DNA from 3 places in the Vibrio sp. E150_011 genome. Region 1 is predicted to be linked to each of the others. Evidence: predicted binding sites of a transcription regulator. Region 1 holds the regulator's gene; each other region holds the start of a gene.
The links. The regulator PurR, encoded in region 1, represses purine synthesis genes. The targets are predictions, from matches to a motif close to TNANGNAAACGTTTNCNTNA.

Region 1 (5,450 bases):
GATGAATTTAATAAACACTCCATCGCGTTTATTAAATCGGTACAGTAAAATAACCTTAAGTACTTTAATTGATGGTTAAGTGCTAACCGCTGAGTGCTAAGTGCTGACAGTTCCAGCATGCTCCAAACTGCGCTTCATTGAGCTCATTGCATTGTGGGCAGTGCCAGCTAGCTTGGTCGTGATTGTTCTCTTGTTGTTGCACCGCTAAGATTAACGATTTAGCTTTCGCCTCTTGGGATACTTCGTGTAACCAGATGTAAGGTAGGGAGCTTTCATCAAAAGGCACTTCGCCTCTCAATCCAAATACCCCCTCGCCACGTACCTCACACTGAACCCCTTCGGCAAACAGTTGCTGTTGCATGATATGTGTTTCGGTAGGATTATTACCTATGTATATCTTCATTTAGTCTGTACCTGGGGTGATTTTGAAAACCGAGCCATCGCCCATTTCGTGATTAAAGGAAATAACCCTAACAATGCAAAGGAAGCGAGAACAGCGGGTGATACTATGCCTGATAGACTGTCAATACTGGCGAGTTGGGTGCCTGCATTAAGGTAAACCGCAGTACCCGGTAGCATACCAAGTTGACTAACCAAATAGTATTTTGAAACGCGAATTGGGGTTAGCCCCATGAGTAGGTTAATTAGAAAAAATGGGAAAATAGGGATGAGTCTCAAAGAAAAAAGGTAAAAAGCACCATCCTTTTCAACGCCCTTGTTGATCGTCGCCAGTTTACCGCCGAACCGCTTTTGTACCCAATCACGTAGAAGAAAACGACTGCTAAGAAAAGCGAGCGTAGCGCCAATAGTACTTGCAAAAGAGACCAGCAATAAGCTCACCCAAAAACCAAATAACGCGGCGCCCAACAAAGTGACGACAGCGGCGCCTGGGACAGAGAAGGCGGTGATGGTGATATACAGAAAGAAATAGGTAAGCGCGGCAACCAAAAAATTATTGTCAATATAAGTGGCAAGCGCTGCCTGTTGTGCCTTGGCATTTTCTAACGTCAGGTATTGTCCAAACTCTACGCCTAGAAAAACAATAACGGCAACAAATCCTAAGCCCAATAACAATTTTTTACTCATGTCCTACTCCATGTCGATAATGCATCTTTAGTATAAGACACGAACATCGGAATTTAACTTTCAAACAGATAAAAAAAAATCAGCTAATGGGCTGATTTTTTTATAAGTAAGAGAGAACAAGTACTAATTGATATGATTGGCTAGCTCGTCGCGCTTGGCTTGTGGAATCACAGACCAGTGAGTACCATTAATCGCACCTTCTAACGCCCAAAGTAATTCGAGACCGACACTTGTCGAGTGTGTTTTTTGAATTGCCTTGAAGGCTTCAACGGATCCATGCTCTTGAAGTGAGTTCACCGATTCTATCCCCGCTTTTTTGAGCATGCGCTCTGTTGCAAGACGCAAATTCGGGAGATCTTTTAATCGGGTTGGTTTGCAGTCAGATTGTTTTACTTTTTCATCTTTTGCGTAATCCAACGCTGAGCGTGCATAGTTCAATATCAACTCACTGTCATTCCAGCTATCTTCAGGCAGGGCAAAATATTTTGTCACTACTGGGAATCCACGTTTTTTATAAACGTAAGGCTTGAAGCCGTTTTGCTTGAATGTCGCGACGGTTGTTGGGTTAGTTCTGATGTGTAATTTACTGTTCACTGCTAATGCAAACATCGTATCGTCAACAAAAATGCCAAATCCACCGAACATAGAGCGGGATTTGACTTTTCCAAGTTGAGCGAACAACTGCATCGAATTTTTTAATATTGGATTGTCCATATTTGTCTTTTCTCGGTGTTATTTGATTGTGTCACCAAAATCAGGTCCGAGAGTGTAGCAAACAGGCATCAATTCCTTGTTAAATTAAAAACAAGAATTCAGTGTCCTTTGCCATCGGTAACCCCGCTACCTACCATAAATGGTTTAGGCCGGAGGCTTTGCGTCCCAACTTTTCAGATGGTTTGCCCTGTGCGTGACTTTGTTAGAATAAAGAAAAAATGCGTTAATCTGCATTGAGATATAACTAAAGTGTGACGTTGCTTCAAAAATTAGGCGGGTATTTGTGCTTAAGAGGTAACATAAACTAACAATTAGGCGTCTAAAATCTGGGAACAAGATCAAAAAAAAGCGCCTAACTAGGCGCCTTTGTCATTTTGTTGTCAGGTTTTTGACAGAGTGGCGTTCAATTATCTCGGGGTGCATCTCAAATATACGTTTGTCATGACCTTTATCTTTTATGCGTTCTAGCAAAATCTCAAAGGCGTTCTTTCCGACACGACGTTTCGGTTGGTGAACCGTCGTCAGTGGTGGAGAAAAATACTCAGCAAGCTCAATGTTATCGTAACCAATCACAGAGATATCTTCTGGTACGTTCAAACCGAGTTGTTGTAAACGACTCATAAGGCCTAACGCCATCGTATCGTTAAAGCAGAACACGGCGCTTGGTCGTTCTTCCATTGCGGCAATACGATTCGCTGCGATGACCGCTGTGTCACACTCAAAGTTACCTTCAAATATACGGTCTTCTTTCATTTCGATGCCGGCTTCTGATAGCGCACGCTTGTAACCAATAATGCGTTCTTGGCACACCGCTTTTTCTAGGTGACCGCTCAAACATGCGATGTCCGTATGGCCTTTATCAATTAGGTATTTTGTGGCGAGATAACCACCTTCCTCCGAATTATCAATGATCTTATCTGCTTGCGAGCTCTCAGGACCCCAGTCCATGATCACTTTAGGAATATCGGAGTGACGATCAAGCATGCTAAGAAGCTCTTCTGTGAGATCTGAACACATGACGAGAATACCGTCGACGCGCTTCTCTGCTAGCATTCGAATGTAATCTCTCTGCTTTTCATACACGCCACCAGTGTTACACAGAATTAATGTGTAACCTTGACGATAGCAATAGCTTTCAACGCCATCGATAACCTCGGAGAAGAATAAGTTCGTTGATTGTGTAACCAACATACCGATGGTTTTCGTTGAGTTACATTTTAAGCTTCGCGCAACGGCGCTTGGCGCGTAATTGAGTTCTTCTACGGCGGCGTTGACTTTTTCTTGTGTGGCTTCGGCAACAAAACGTGTTTTGTTAATAACGTGAGACACAGTAGTAGTTGAAACGCCAGCTAGACGGGCGACATCTTTGATTGTTGCCATAGCTTTATCCTATTAGTAACGGCTTTTGCGTATGGTCAGCAAAAACGTCGTTGCGGTAATGCAGCTTTGTTTAATTAAAAAAGCGCTTTGGTGTATGGAATGCGTACCGAGTAAGTGAACCTAGTGACACATTGGATTCCAATTGTGGGTTAGCTATTCACCTGACAAGGACATAATAGCTAAAGATAGGAAAGCATGGGGCACTAAAATTTGGTTTTCGCATTGAAACGGCGGATTGTAATGCTAGTCGGTGACTCTAGCAACGTTTCAACCGACAAATTTGATGATAAATTAAAATTAATACGGGGTGACACCGCCACCTTGATTGATAGCGGTGTCTGCATCGGTTACTCAGCAGTTAAATAGTTAAGGTCTAACTGACAAAATGCAATGAGGAGTGTTGCTACCGCGGCGTAAAATCCAAATTCATCATACTCTTTACATTTTTTTTCGAATTGAGGCAGCCATGTCATCAAGTGCTGATTAAGGTAATCAGCTTGCTCTAATAATGCGTTGTTGATGTGCGCCTCGGACTCCAGTTCATTAGAACGAATAATAAGGTTGCCGAGAAAGTCCAACTCTATCGCGAGGTGATCGGCTGGCTCATTTAAGTCTTCAGAGACGGCGACATTGTGTTTTTTTAACAGCTCGGTCATGTCATTAGCCGGTTTATCATTGAGAAGACCTGATTCACCTATGTACATTGAGGCATAAGGTAATGCGCCATGCTTATCTGATTTAAGAAATAGGTCACAAAAATCTGCGGATAGCTCAAGTTGGGCGTCTTCTCGAGTCTGTAATCGGTTCAAGCCATCAATGAGTGTATTGATCGGCGCTTCGAGTGATGGGTTTTCACCGAGACCGCTCAAAAAAGAACGTATTTCGACACTGTGATATTTATCCAGTTCTTGTTGAGTAAGCTCTTTGGCAAATAGGCTAGAAAGCCACCAGTATATCTCTGCACGTTGTTCATTAAATGCTTTCAATTCTTGCATCTTGTTCTCTCCAAAAGTCTTGCCCTTATTTTAGACAATAAAAATGAACAGCAGTAAGGGCAATAATGAAAAAAATCGAACGTTTATGAAGATAAATGAATAAAAGAGCGGTTGATGGTTTTAAAGCGACACCAGATGGGCAAGGTTCTGATTGCATATAGTGGATAAAAAGTGTTCTTGTCTTGAATCAATAAAAACACGACTTTCTACACAATACCGTAATGTCCGCTAGAATTGTGACTAATTATGAATAGAATGGCTTCGGTCATAGATAGAATAGAAACGGTGAATATGAGTTATCACGTATTAGTAGTTGAAGATGATGTCGTTACGCGTAGCAAGTTGTCTGGTTACTTTGAGAGTGAAGGCTATTTAGTAAGCGAGGCTGAAAGCGGTGAAGAGATGCGACAAGTATTGCAGTCTTCCAGTGTCGACCTTGTCATGCTTGATATCAATCTTCCTGGTGAAGATGGTCTGATGTTAACTCGAGAGTTACGTAGCCAGTCTGATATCGGTATTATATTGGTAACAGGTCGTACTGATAGTATTGATCGGATCGTTGGCCTAGAAATGGGCGCAGATGACTATGTAACGAAACCGTTTGAATTAAGAGAATTATTGGTCAGAGTTAAAAACTTACTGTGGCGTATCGCCCAAGCTCGTAAGCAGCCCTTAATATCGCAAAGTGCCGAGAACGAGCATGTTGTGCACTTTGGGGAGTGGTTATTCGATAAACAACGCCGCTCATTAAGTTGCAATGGTGAACCAGTAAAACTGACAAAAGCCGAGTATGAGCTTTTAGTCGCGTTATCTACTTACCCTAATCAAGTTCTGAGTCGTGAGCGAATCTTGAACATGATCAGTCATCGAGTTGACGCGCCAAATGATCGCACTATTGATGTATTAATCCGACGTATGCGCACTAAAATGGAAGCGGATCCGAAAAACCCACAAATATTCATCACGGTTCATGGTGAAGGATATATGTTTGCGGGTGACTAGCGACTACGTTTAATTTAACGATGTAGGTTGCACTCTTTCACAAAAAATAGCGTGTCTCATCATTAAAAAACAGTACTCAATTGTAAAAAAAGCCAGGCGTTTAACACAGCCTGGCTTTTTACATCAATGTACTTAGATCCAGTGCACTTAGATCCAGTGCACTTAGAACCAGAGCACTTAGCGCCAGCGTACTTAGAACCACAGCAATTAGAGCGAGATGATATTATCCCTAGCTAAGGTTGAGCAGATTCTGCAGGTGGGCTAAGCGCCTTG
Region 2 (5,450 bases), on a different contig from region 1:
ACGTTGGTCTGATCGACAAGAGGATTTCCGTACCGAGATTCTAGGCTTAGTAAAAGCTCAGCAAGTTAAAAATACAGTGATTGTGCCCGTTGGTGCAAAAGGTGGCTTTGTTTGTAAGCGTCAGCCACAACTGACTTCGCGTGATGAAATTTTTGCTGAAGGTCAACGTTGTTACAAGCAGTTTATTCGCGCGTTACTTGACGTGTCTGACAATATCATCGAAGGAGATGTGGCTCCTCCAAAAAGTGTGGTACGTCATGACGAAGATGATCCATACTTGGTGGTTGCAGCGGATAAAGGAACAGCAACATTTTCTGACTTAGCTAACGCTGTATCAGCAGAGTATAACTTTTGGCTTGGTGATGCTTTTGCGTCTGGTGGTTCTAACGGTTATGACCATAAAGCGATGGGTATTACAGCGAAAGGCGGATGGGAGTCCGTTAAGCGACACTTCCGCGAAATGGGAATTGATTGCCAGAGTGAAGATTTTACTGCAATTGGTGTAGGCGATATGGCAGGAGATGTGTTTGGTAACGGTATGTTGCTTTCCAAGCATATTCGTATGCAAGCCGCGTTTAACCATATGCACATCTTTATTGATCCAAATCCAGACTCAGCGACGAGCTGGATCGAGAGAAAGCGTTTATTTGATCTGCCTCGTTCGAGTTGGGAAGATTACGATCTTAAATTGATCTCTGCTGGTGGTGGGATCTTCCCACGCAAGGCGAAGTCGATCACATTGACGCCAGAGATCCAAAAAATGGTGGGCACGAAGAAAAGTTCCGTGACGCCAAACGATCTCATCAAGATGTTACTTTCTATGAACGTTGATCTTCTTTGGAATGGTGGAATCGGCACGTACGTGAAAGCGTCATCGGAGACGCATACCGACGTAGGAGACCGCGCTAACGACGTCCTTCGCATCAATGGCGGTGACTTACGCGCTAAAGTGGTTGGTGAAGGAGGCAACCTTGGTATGACACAGCTTGGCCGTATTGAGTACGCGTTGGCTGGTGGTCGAGTTAATACTGATTTTGTCGATAACGTTGGTGGCGTAGATTGCTCAGACAACGAGGTTAACATTAAGATATTCCTTAATGGACTGGTCTCAAGCGGTGATCTGACGATTAAGCAGCGCAATGAGACGCTTGAGGCAATGGAAGATGAAGTTGGTGACATCGTGCTTGACGATGCATATTGCCAAGCTGAGTCGATTTCAGTGACTGAATACCAAGGCGTTCCGCTTATGAAGGAGCAAATACGGTTTATTCATACACTAGAAAAAGCCGGTTATTTAGATCGTGGGTTAGAGTATCTTCCCGCCGATGATGATTTGCTAGAGCGAGAGAAGCAAGGCATTGGGATGACTCGTCCCGAGCTATCTGTTCTTGTCGCGTATGGGAAAATGGTCCTTAAAGAGCAATTAGCCGTTGATGAAATTGCCAATGATCCGTATCACAACCAACAATTAGTGCAATACTTCCCATCACTGTTACGCCGTCACTATATTGATAGTATGCCTAACCATCCATTGAAGGCAGAAATTGTCGCAACAGGATTGGCGAATCAAATGGTGAACGAAATGGGGTGCAACTTTGTTACGCGTCTACAAGAAGAGACGGGTGCAACCATTGTTGATATTGCAAACGCCTATGCAGCGTCACGAGAGATTTACGGTTTTGCATTTACCTTTGAGCAAATTCGTAAACTTGATAATGTCGCGACCTCTGAGGCTCAATATGAGCTACTGTTTATTGTTCGCCGCACATTACGCCGCTTAGCAAGATGGCTATTACGTAATCGCCCTGGCAAACAGTCAGTAGAACAACTTGTCGCACGCTACCGCGATAATGTGATTAAAATTGAACAAAAACTTGAAACTTGTTTAGTTAATGAAGAAGTCGCTGAACACAATATACAAGCCCAAGTGTGGATCGAGAGCGGGGTAGATAAAGATCTAGCAAACTATGTGTCTCGTTTATCAAGCCTATTGTCTGCTGTGGATATTTCAGAAATAGCCGCAGAAGCCAACGTTGCTGTTGAGCAAGTATCAAAACTGTATTTCCATCTTGGGGATCGTTTGTCGCTTCATTGGTTCTTGAATCAAATCAATGGCCAAGCGGTAGACAATAACTGGCAAGCACTTGCAAGAGCGGCATTTAGAGAAGATCTCGATTGGCAACAACGCCAACTCACCGCTCAAGTACTGCGGTGTGGTTGTGGTGACGATAAAAACGTTATCCTGTCACTTGATAATTGGATGGAGACGAACTCAGTAAGCCTTCAACGTTGGGAGAACATACTCAATGAATTTAAAGTGGGTAATGTTCATGAGTTTGCTAAGTTCTCTGTGGCATTAAGAGAATTAAGCCTACTTAATCTAAACTGTGCGGCCACGGCTTAAGCCAGAGCTTCACGCAGTATGTTAATCAGATAACGTTAGGTTTAGCAACGTTAGGTTTAGCCTAAATAAAAGCGCCCAATTAGGGCGTTTTTTATTACTTTAGCGTCATTGGTGACGTTGTCACTCTGTGATTGTATGCTTATTCGCCTAAACGATTGCTTTTGGTAAACAAAAGCGAATTCTCAATTGCAAGTTTAAACGTTTGCGTGAATAATACCTCCCCGTTTACACGGGTTATCTATCGGAGGCACCATGCTTTACCGTCTGGCCAGAACTGGCTTTTTTCAACTTGATGCCGAAAAGGCTCATGATCTTGCTATTCAAAACTTCAAGCGCTTTACCGGCACACCTCTTGACTTAGCTTATCGTCAACATCTACCTGATCGTCCAGTCGAATGTATGGGACTGACTTTTAAGAATCCAGTGGGACTTGCTGCTGGTCTTGATAAAAATGGCGAGTGCATTGAAGCATTTGGTGCCATGGGTTTTGGCTTTGTCGAAGTAGGGACGGTTACACCACGTCCGCAATCGGGTAATGACAAACCACGCCTCTTTCGTCTTGTAGAAGCAGAGGGCATTATTAACCGAATGGGATTCAATAACTTAGGCGTTGATAACCTAGTTGAGAATGTTAAAAAGGTGAAGTACGACGGTATTATTGGGATCAATATTGGTAAGAATAAAGACACCCCGATTGAGAAAGGGGCTGAAGACTATGTGATTTGCATGGAAAAAGTGTATGAACATGCAGGCTACATAGCCGTCAATATTTCTTCCCCAAATACACCAGGGCTGCGCTCGCTGCAGTATGGTGAAGCACTTGACGATCTTCTCAGTGAGCTAAAAGCAAAGCAAGCCGAGTTGGCCGAGAAGCATGGAAAGTATGTGCCACTTGCGTTGAAAATTGCTCCAGATCTTAGCGATGATGAGCTTCAACAGATTTGTGAATCACTCATTAACAACAATATAGATGGTGTGATCGCGACGAATACGACGTTAGACCGTACCATTGTTGACGGTATGAAGCATGCAAATGAAGCTGGTGGACTAAGCGGACGACCGGTTCAGTCACGCAGTACCGAAGTGGTGCGCTTATTGGCTAAGCATCTTGATGGTAAACTACCGATCATTGGTGTTGGCGGGATCGATTCTTATGTATCTGCAAAAGAAAAGCTGATGGCTGGTGCTGAATTGGTCCAAGTCTATTCAGGTTTTATTTACCATGGACCTAAGCTCGTGAAAGAGATCGTCAAGAACTTATAATGTTCTTCACTCGTTAATACGCTTATAGACGAGCAATACGTTCATATATTGACAGTTCTGTCCAAGTTATAACCATAGAGAGGGGAAATAGTTTTCCCCTTTTTTTTTATCCAATCGTTTGTAGAATTAGAATCAACTGACCAAAAAGGTAATTAAGCGTTTTACCTAACAGTCTGATTATTCTTTAGTTATAAGAGACGGAACGATGCTTAAACCCAGCGATACATGGATCTGGTATATGGATGAGGATGAAAATTCTCTGATGCTGGATTTGGGAAATGAGATGGTTTTTAAAACCAATCTTTCCCGAAAACTCTTAGTTGAGTGCGCGATGGGTCAGAATAACTTCACAGTTGATGACGCGTCCGCGTTTCAAATCTATAAAGACCAAATTAGTACATTAGACCTTTCTGAACCACGACAAGCCGAGTTAGCTCTGTATTGTGTAGCGGCCAAGCGCTTTCATAAGCCGGTACAGCCGAAGAGTTGGTTCTTTGACCATCAGAATACCGTATTCGAGCCTGAAGAAGGCGAGTTGGTTCGATTGACGAACCAGCACTCAGCGGGGTTCTTTATTGTCTTAGAAGTGGGAGAGAGCGCGAGCTTGTGCGCGTTAGTCGATTTAGAGGCGTTTAACCTGACGTCATCTAAAGGGGTCCAGTTTGGTCAAAGTATTAAAGTGATGCATGATAGGATGGCTTCAGCACATCTCTACATGACGTCGCTAGAGCCAATCGCATTGGTTGGCTAGCAAGGGCGTGAGAACGCCAAAGAGGAAAAGCAGTGGTGCTTTATTCCAACGTTAAGATGCTCCATCAATAATAAATCGACCTTAGGGTCGATTTTTTTTGTTTGGAAAACGTCACCTCATACCATCGCTTTCATGGAAGCACCCTCATAAGGGCTTTCCCGTCACGACATATTTTGAAGGGCCGCAAATAATTGCGATAAATATCACTTAGTTTGCGCTCTGTTTTTCATCATAAAACCTCTATTTTTTCATCATTTATTCCTCATTTTATTTAATATGTAAGTAACTTTCATTAATTATACTTGCTTGGTATAGTCCAGTTTTGATGTGAATAAGTAGTCACTTCGGCCTTAAGCGATACGGGCATGAGTTGTATTTAAAAAATGGCAAAGTGAATCAAGAGGAGTGTTGTTTGTTTTCATATGATTAAAGCTTGCGCAAATAAACAGTAATCATGAGTAAAGCGGCTTGTTTGGTTAGTGAGATTTGGCTTTATCAGGTATAATTAGTGCCATTTTTCCGCAGTCAGACAAACACTATGAATCAATATCTTGCCGTTACTTCAAATGGGCTTGAGAACTTACTTGCTCGTGAGCTTGAGCAACTTGGAATCGAAACCGTCAATCCCGTCCAGGCAGGGGTGAAATTTAAAGCAACTAATGAGCAGATCTATCGTCTTTGCCTGTGGAGCCGATATGCTTCTCGCTTCGTTAAGATTCTCGCTGAGTTCACCTGTCAAGATGATATGGATTTGTACCTGTCTGCGTCTGCAGTTAATTGGGTTAACCATTTTCATAGTTCTAAAAAATTCATTGTGGATTTTAACGGCACTAACAATGAAATTCGCAATAGCCAATACGGCGCGATGAAAGTAAAAGATGCAATTGTTGATTGTTTCACTAAAAAGAGCCTACCACGTCCAAATATCAGTAAAGAAAACCCGGATGTGCGTATTCACGTACGTTTACATAAAGAGAAAGCGATATTAGGCCTTGATATGGTTGGTTCCGGTTTACATCAACGTGGGTACCG
Region 3 (5,450 bases), on a different contig from region 1:
TTGAGATCATTCGTTAACGTATCGTGATGCTACCCTCTAAATCAAAGTCCTCATCTTCGATGAGGGCTTCTGCTAGATCTTCTATATCGAACTGGGCAATACGGTAAGCGTTAAAGGCGTCTGTTTTATTATTGACCGCTATTGAAGAAAGTTGACTCAACCGATCATGGCTAATGGAGCAACGTATCATCATCCCTGATTGATGCGCATGAAATGTTAGCAGCAACAGTTCTTGATTCCAGGTAATATCATCTGAAAATAAGATCGATTGATTCATTTATTCTCCCTCAAGGTTTTTCCTCAATTCACGCAAAATTTGCTTCGCCCCCGGCCTCAGTCCACGCCACAGCATAAAGCTTTCAGCCGCTTGGCCAACTAACATACCGAGCCCGTCATAAGTCAAAAGTACGCCTGAATCCTTTGCCCACTGGTTAAATGTAGTCAGGCCTTGACCATAAGCCATATCATAACTGATCGTTTGAGGTTTAAAGATAGCGTCGCTGATGTCTGGTCGCTGTTGATATAGGCTTGCTGAGGTTGAGTTAATGACCACATCGTAACTTGTGAGTATCTCATCGATTGGAGCAGCATTGACGCCAGTAAAAATACTTGCTAATTCTTGAGCTTTTTCAAAAGTTCGATTTGTTACTGTAATAGAAGAAGGGTTTTGATCAAGAAGCGGTTTTAATACCCCACGAGCAGCACCTCCGGCACCAATGACAAGTATTGATGCACCTTCTAAGGTGACCTGATGTTGAAGTAAGTCCTGGACCAAACCTTCACCATCCGTGTTATCACCGATGATCTCGCCATCATCGAGTTTCTTAAGGGTATTAACAGCACCAGCTAGTTGCGCTCGTTCTGTCAGGCGGCCTGCGAACTGATATGCTTCCTCTTTAAAAGGTGCCGTGATGTTGCACCCTCGACCACCAGAATTGAAAAACACTTCGACCGCAGACAAAAACTCTCCTTTTTTAGGCTCTTGACGGCCATATTCCATGCTTTGTCCAGTCTGCCTAGCAAACAATGTATGGATAAAAGGTGATTTACTTTGGGAGATTGGATTCCCGAAAACAACGTACTGATCTAGTTTGCTCATGTCCCTGCCTGTTGCATACTAAAGTGATGAGAAAGACACTATCACTTCAGCATGCATTCGCCAAGCTACCAATCACGCGGCTTTAAGTAGTCAGAATAGAGTGCTGCTTCCGGTGTATTCGCTTCCGGCTCATAAGCATATTCCCAGCGAGCGAGTGGTGGCATAGACATTAAAATAGACTCAGTACGCCCGCCGCTTTGTAGTCCAAATAGAGTGCCTCTATCGTAAACAAGATTAAACTCGACGTAACGCCCACGACGATACAGCTGAAACTCTCGCTCACGCGAACCGAACGCCACGTCTTTTCGCTTCGCGACAATAGGTAAGTATGCCTCTAAGAAGCCATTTCCAACGGCTTGCATATACTGAAAAGACCGTTCAAAGCCCCATTGATTAAGGTCGTCAAAAAAGAGCCCGCCTACACCGCGAGTTTCGTTTCTATGAGGCAAGAAAAAGTATTCATCACACCATTTTTTATGTTCCGCATAGACCGCCTCACCAAAAGGGGCACACAATGTTTTCGCCACGTTATGCCAATGCTGGCAGTCCTCTTCAACCGGGTAAAATGGCGTTAAGTCAAAACCACCGCCAAACCACCATATCGGCTCTTCACCCTCTTTTTCTGCGATGAAAAAGCGGACGTTAGCATGCGAGGTCGGGACATGTGGATTTTTGGGGTGCAATACTAAAGAAACCCCCATAGCTTCAAACTTCCGACCGGCCAACTCTGGACGATGCGCAGTCGCAGACGCTGGCATTTTATCGCCAAACACATGTGAGAAGTTCACACCACCTTGCTCAAATACAGCGCCATCTTTCAGGACACGGCTGCGTCCACCACCACCCAACTCTCGTTGCCACTCATCTTCAATAAACTGAGCCACTCCATCTTCTGCGGCTAATCGTTCGCTGATTGTGTCTTGTAGCTGCATTAAGAAGGCTTTAACTTGATATTTATCTACTTTTGACATCAATAGTGGTCCTCTTTAACCCTGTCTAATAAGCTGCTGGGTGCGGGCATCACGAATCTCACTTGGCTTTGAGCGCCCACCAACCTCTCCATCAAGAATACCCGCAAGTCGGCCTCCAAGTTGCTCATGAACCTGCTGAACCGTCATGCAAGATGGCATACCCGACAAATTAGCACTGGTAGAAGTAATCGGTTTATCGAATGCCAAGCATAACGCTTGGACTAAAACATGGTCCGTTACCCTAACAGCAATCGTATCAAACTGACCGCTGAGCCATGGAGATACCCTTTCACTTGCCGGCATGATCCACGTGTAAGGCCCAGGCCAAGTCGCCGTAACATGAGCAAGTTGAGCTTTAGTGAGTTGATTTTCATCAATATAAGGACGCAGCTGTTCATAATTACTGGCAATTAGAATCAAGCCCTTTTCTACCGGGCGCTCTTTTACTGCCAACAATTTCTCAATCGCCTGAATATTGTCAGGATCACAACCCACACCAAACACACCTTCTGTTGGGTAAGCAATAACCTCACCCGATTTCAGCATATCGACCATAGAGAGAACATTATTCACTGCGTCTTCCTTCCCTTTAAATCTATACATTTTTTTTACAATTCAACGGCACTATGCGCAAAACACTCTTTAGAATCCAGAAAAAAACCCAACTTTCACTCACGCAAACGTTTTCCTTGGAAAAAAATACTCGTATAATGCGCGCAATTTAATCCATTTGAACATGCTTTGAAGGAGCGTCGAATGAAAGTCGGTATTATCATGGGTTCAAAATCAGACTGGCCAACAATGCAACTGGCCGCTGACATGCTAGACCAATTTGGTGTTGAATATGAAACAAAAGTCGTTTCAGCTCACCGCACACCACAACTACTTGCGGACTACGCGACGTCAGCAAAAGAACGTGGTATTTCTGTGATTATCGCCGGTGCTGGCGGTGCGGCGCATCTTCCTGGTATGGCTGCGGCTTTCACTAGCGTTCCTGTGTTAGGTGTTCCCGTTCAAAGTCGTGCACTTAAAGGAATGGATTCTCTACTTTCAATCGTTCAAATGCCAAAAGGGATCGCAGTAGGCACCCTTGCGATCGGTGAAGCTGGCGCAGCAAATGCGGGGATTCTTGCCGCTCAGATTATCGGTATTCACGATAATAGCGTCATGGAAAAAGTCGAAGCATTCCGACAGACACAAACGGACACTGTGCTCGCAAACCCAGATCCATCAGAGGGTTAATAATGAAGCACGTATTGGTCTTAGGTGCTGGTCAGCTGGCGCGCATGATGTCTTTGGCTGGCGCACCGCTCAATATCAAAATATCAGCGTTTGATGTGAACAGTGAGAATATCGTTCACCCTCTCACCTTAGAGGTTCTGGGCAATGGTTTACAGCAAGCTATCGATCTTGCTGATGTCATTACCGCGGAGTTCGAACATATTCCTCTCAATGTTCTCGATGTATGCGAAAAAAGTGGCAAATTCCGCCCTTCCACACAAGCGATTAAAGCTGGCGGCGACCGACGTATTGAAAAAGTATTGCTCGATAGCGCCAAAGTAAAAAATGCTACCTACGCCGTCATTCGATCACGAGCTGATTTTGACGCTGCGATAACGACTGTCGGCCTACCTATGGTGCTAAAAAGTGCACTTGGTGGCTACGACGGCAAAGGCCAGTGGCGTTTAAAATCACTTGAGAATGTGGATGCGATCTGGGCGGAAATGCAAGAGTGTATCGAGCAGTCCGACAACCAAGCGATTGTCGCAGAAGAATTTGTTCCCTTCCAGCGTGAGGTTTCTCTGGTAGGTGCTCGTAACAAGCAAGGCGACATTGCTATTTATCCCCTGGCCGAAAACGTACATACCGATGGTGTGTTAACACTGTCTACTGCCATTGATGAAAGAGCAGTACAACAACAAGCCGCTGAAATGTTTACTGCCGTTGCTAATTCTTTGGATTACGTTGGTGTACTAGCACTTGAGTTCTTTGATGTTGATGGTGAATTGCTGGTCAATGAGATTGCACCTCGTGTGCACAACTCAGGACACTGGACACAACAAGGTGCCGATACTTGCCAATTTGAGAACCATTTACGGGCAGTGTGTGATATGCCACTCGGATCCACTCAGCTCACCAGAGCAACATCGATGGTTAATATACTAGGCCAAGATTGCGTTCCGGAAGCGGTATATCAACTCGCTGGCTGCCATGTGCATTGGTATGGCAAAGAAAAACGTACTGGCAGAAAAATGGGCCATATCAATGTGTCCGCGTCGAACAACGCTGAACTGAAGGCTCAACTTCTTAAGCTTGCCGACATCTTAGACCACAATGCGTTTCCTGCTTTAATGCCAGCAGCACAAGCACTTTAGCCTAGAAAGTTAAGTGTTTAATAAAATGGTACAACCAAGATAAACGGCTCATTATAGGGCCGTTTTTTCGCTCTGAACCTTGTGACATGCACGTGAGGCGCACTCAAATACCGTGCCGGATGCTCGCTTCTTTTCGGTCAGCAAGGGGTAGCCACAGAATTCACAATCACCGGTGATAGGAGGGTGATTGATGGCAAACTTGCATTTAGGGTAGGCATCGCACGCATAAAAGACCTTGCCGAAGCGAGATTTTCGCTCGATCAGTTGCCCTTTAGCGCACTCGGGGCACGCCACTTCTGCATCTTTTTGCGGTTTATTATCTTCTTGCTTGTTCGGTGATTGAATAAAGTGACACTCTGGGTAGCCACTACAGCCAATAAACATCCCGTACCGTCCTTGTCGAAGCAGCAGTTCACTCCCACAATCAGGGCACGCAACACCAAGTGTTTTAATGACATGACCGTCATTTTGATGCAAAGGCTTGATGTAATCACAACCTGGGTAATCGCTACAGCCAAAAAAAGGACCGTGCTTACCATTTTTTAGCTGCAATGTTCCTTGCTGGCACTGAGGACACGACTCGCTATTAAGCGCATGCTCATGAGCCGAAAACAACTGGTGATCAATTTTACCGCTCATACACTCTCTTTTATTGACGATATCAACGTGTTCTTTAGTGAACAACGCCCTGTTCAGTGGTATAGATCAGCTCTTCCATAAGCGTGTACTCATTTTCATTACCCGGTACATTAAATAGTACCATCAAAATAATCCATTTTAGGTCGTCCAACTCGAACTCGTTCGTTTCTAAGCCCATGACGCGATCAATCACCATCTCACGAGTCTCAGTTGTCAGAACACCAACTTGCTCTAAGAACATGAGAAATCCGCGACTTTTGACATCGATACGAGACATTTCTTTGGCGGTATAAACCCGCGTCGACGTTGCTGCACTCATAGCAATAGCAGAGTGCTTATCTGTGTCTTGAAGCTCCGCTAGATCTT

Region 2: pyrD (quinone-dependent dihydroorotate dehydrogenase) is a predicted target of PurR. The motif match lies at 2,595-2,614, and genes of this name have one in related genera.
Region 3: purE (5-(carboxyamino)imidazole ribonucleotide mutase) is a predicted target of PurR. The motif match lies at 2,743-2,762, and genes of this name have one in related genera.

The regions. Positions count from the first base shown of each region.
Region 1 covers NZ_JBHFOL010000019.1:1,693-7,142, reverse strand. Annotated here, with positions in the region: gene ACE1OE_RS20825 (alpha/beta fold hydrolase) at 1-48, shown strand, start outside; gene ACE1OE_RS20820 (DUF2007 domain-containing protein) at 83-403, opposite strand; gene ACE1OE_RS20815 (TVP38/TMEM64 family protein) at 400-1,086, opposite strand; gene ACE1OE_RS20810 (TfoX/Sxy family DNA transformation protein) at 1,210-1,800, opposite strand; cyclic di-GMP riboswitch class I at 1,914-1,997, opposite strand; gene purR (HTH-type transcriptional repressor PurR) at 2,170-3,180, opposite strand; gene torD (molecular chaperone TorD) at 3,528-4,175, opposite strand; gene torR (two-component system response regulator TorR) at 4,467-5,177, shown strand; gene elyC (envelope biogenesis factor ElyC) at 5,411-5,450, opposite strand, start outside.
Region 2 covers NZ_JBHFOL010000009.1:158,986-164,435, forward strand. Annotated here, with positions in the region: gene ACE1OE_RS15220 (NAD-glutamate dehydrogenase) at 1-2,404, shown strand, start outside; gene pyrD (quinone-dependent dihydroorotate dehydrogenase) at 2,657-3,667, shown strand; gene ACE1OE_RS15230 (cell division protein ZapC) at 3,873-4,418, shown strand; gene rlmKL (bifunctional 23S rRNA (guanine(2069)-N(7))-methyltransferase RlmK/23S rRNA (guanine(2445)-N(2))-methyltransferase RlmL) at 4,957-5,450, shown strand, end outside.
Region 3 covers NZ_JBHFOL010000017.1:73,101-78,550, reverse strand. Annotated here, with positions in the region: gene ACE1OE_RS20280 (gamma carbonic anhydrase family protein) at 1-17, shown strand, start outside; gene ACE1OE_RS20275 (DUF1488 domain-containing protein) at 14-277, opposite strand; gene aroE (shikimate dehydrogenase) at 278-1,099, opposite strand; gene hemF (oxygen-dependent coproporphyrinogen oxidase) at 1,165-2,070, opposite strand; gene ACE1OE_RS20260 (L-threonylcarbamoyladenylate synthase) at 2,086-2,625, opposite strand; gene purE (5-(carboxyamino)imidazole ribonucleotide mutase) at 2,827-3,312, shown strand; gene ACE1OE_RS20250 (5-(carboxyamino)imidazole ribonucleotide synthase) at 3,315-4,445, shown strand; gene ACE1OE_RS20245 (topoisomerase DNA-binding C4 zinc finger domain-containing protein) at 4,497-5,084, opposite strand; gene ACE1OE_RS20240 (DUF494 family protein) at 5,119-5,450, opposite strand, start outside.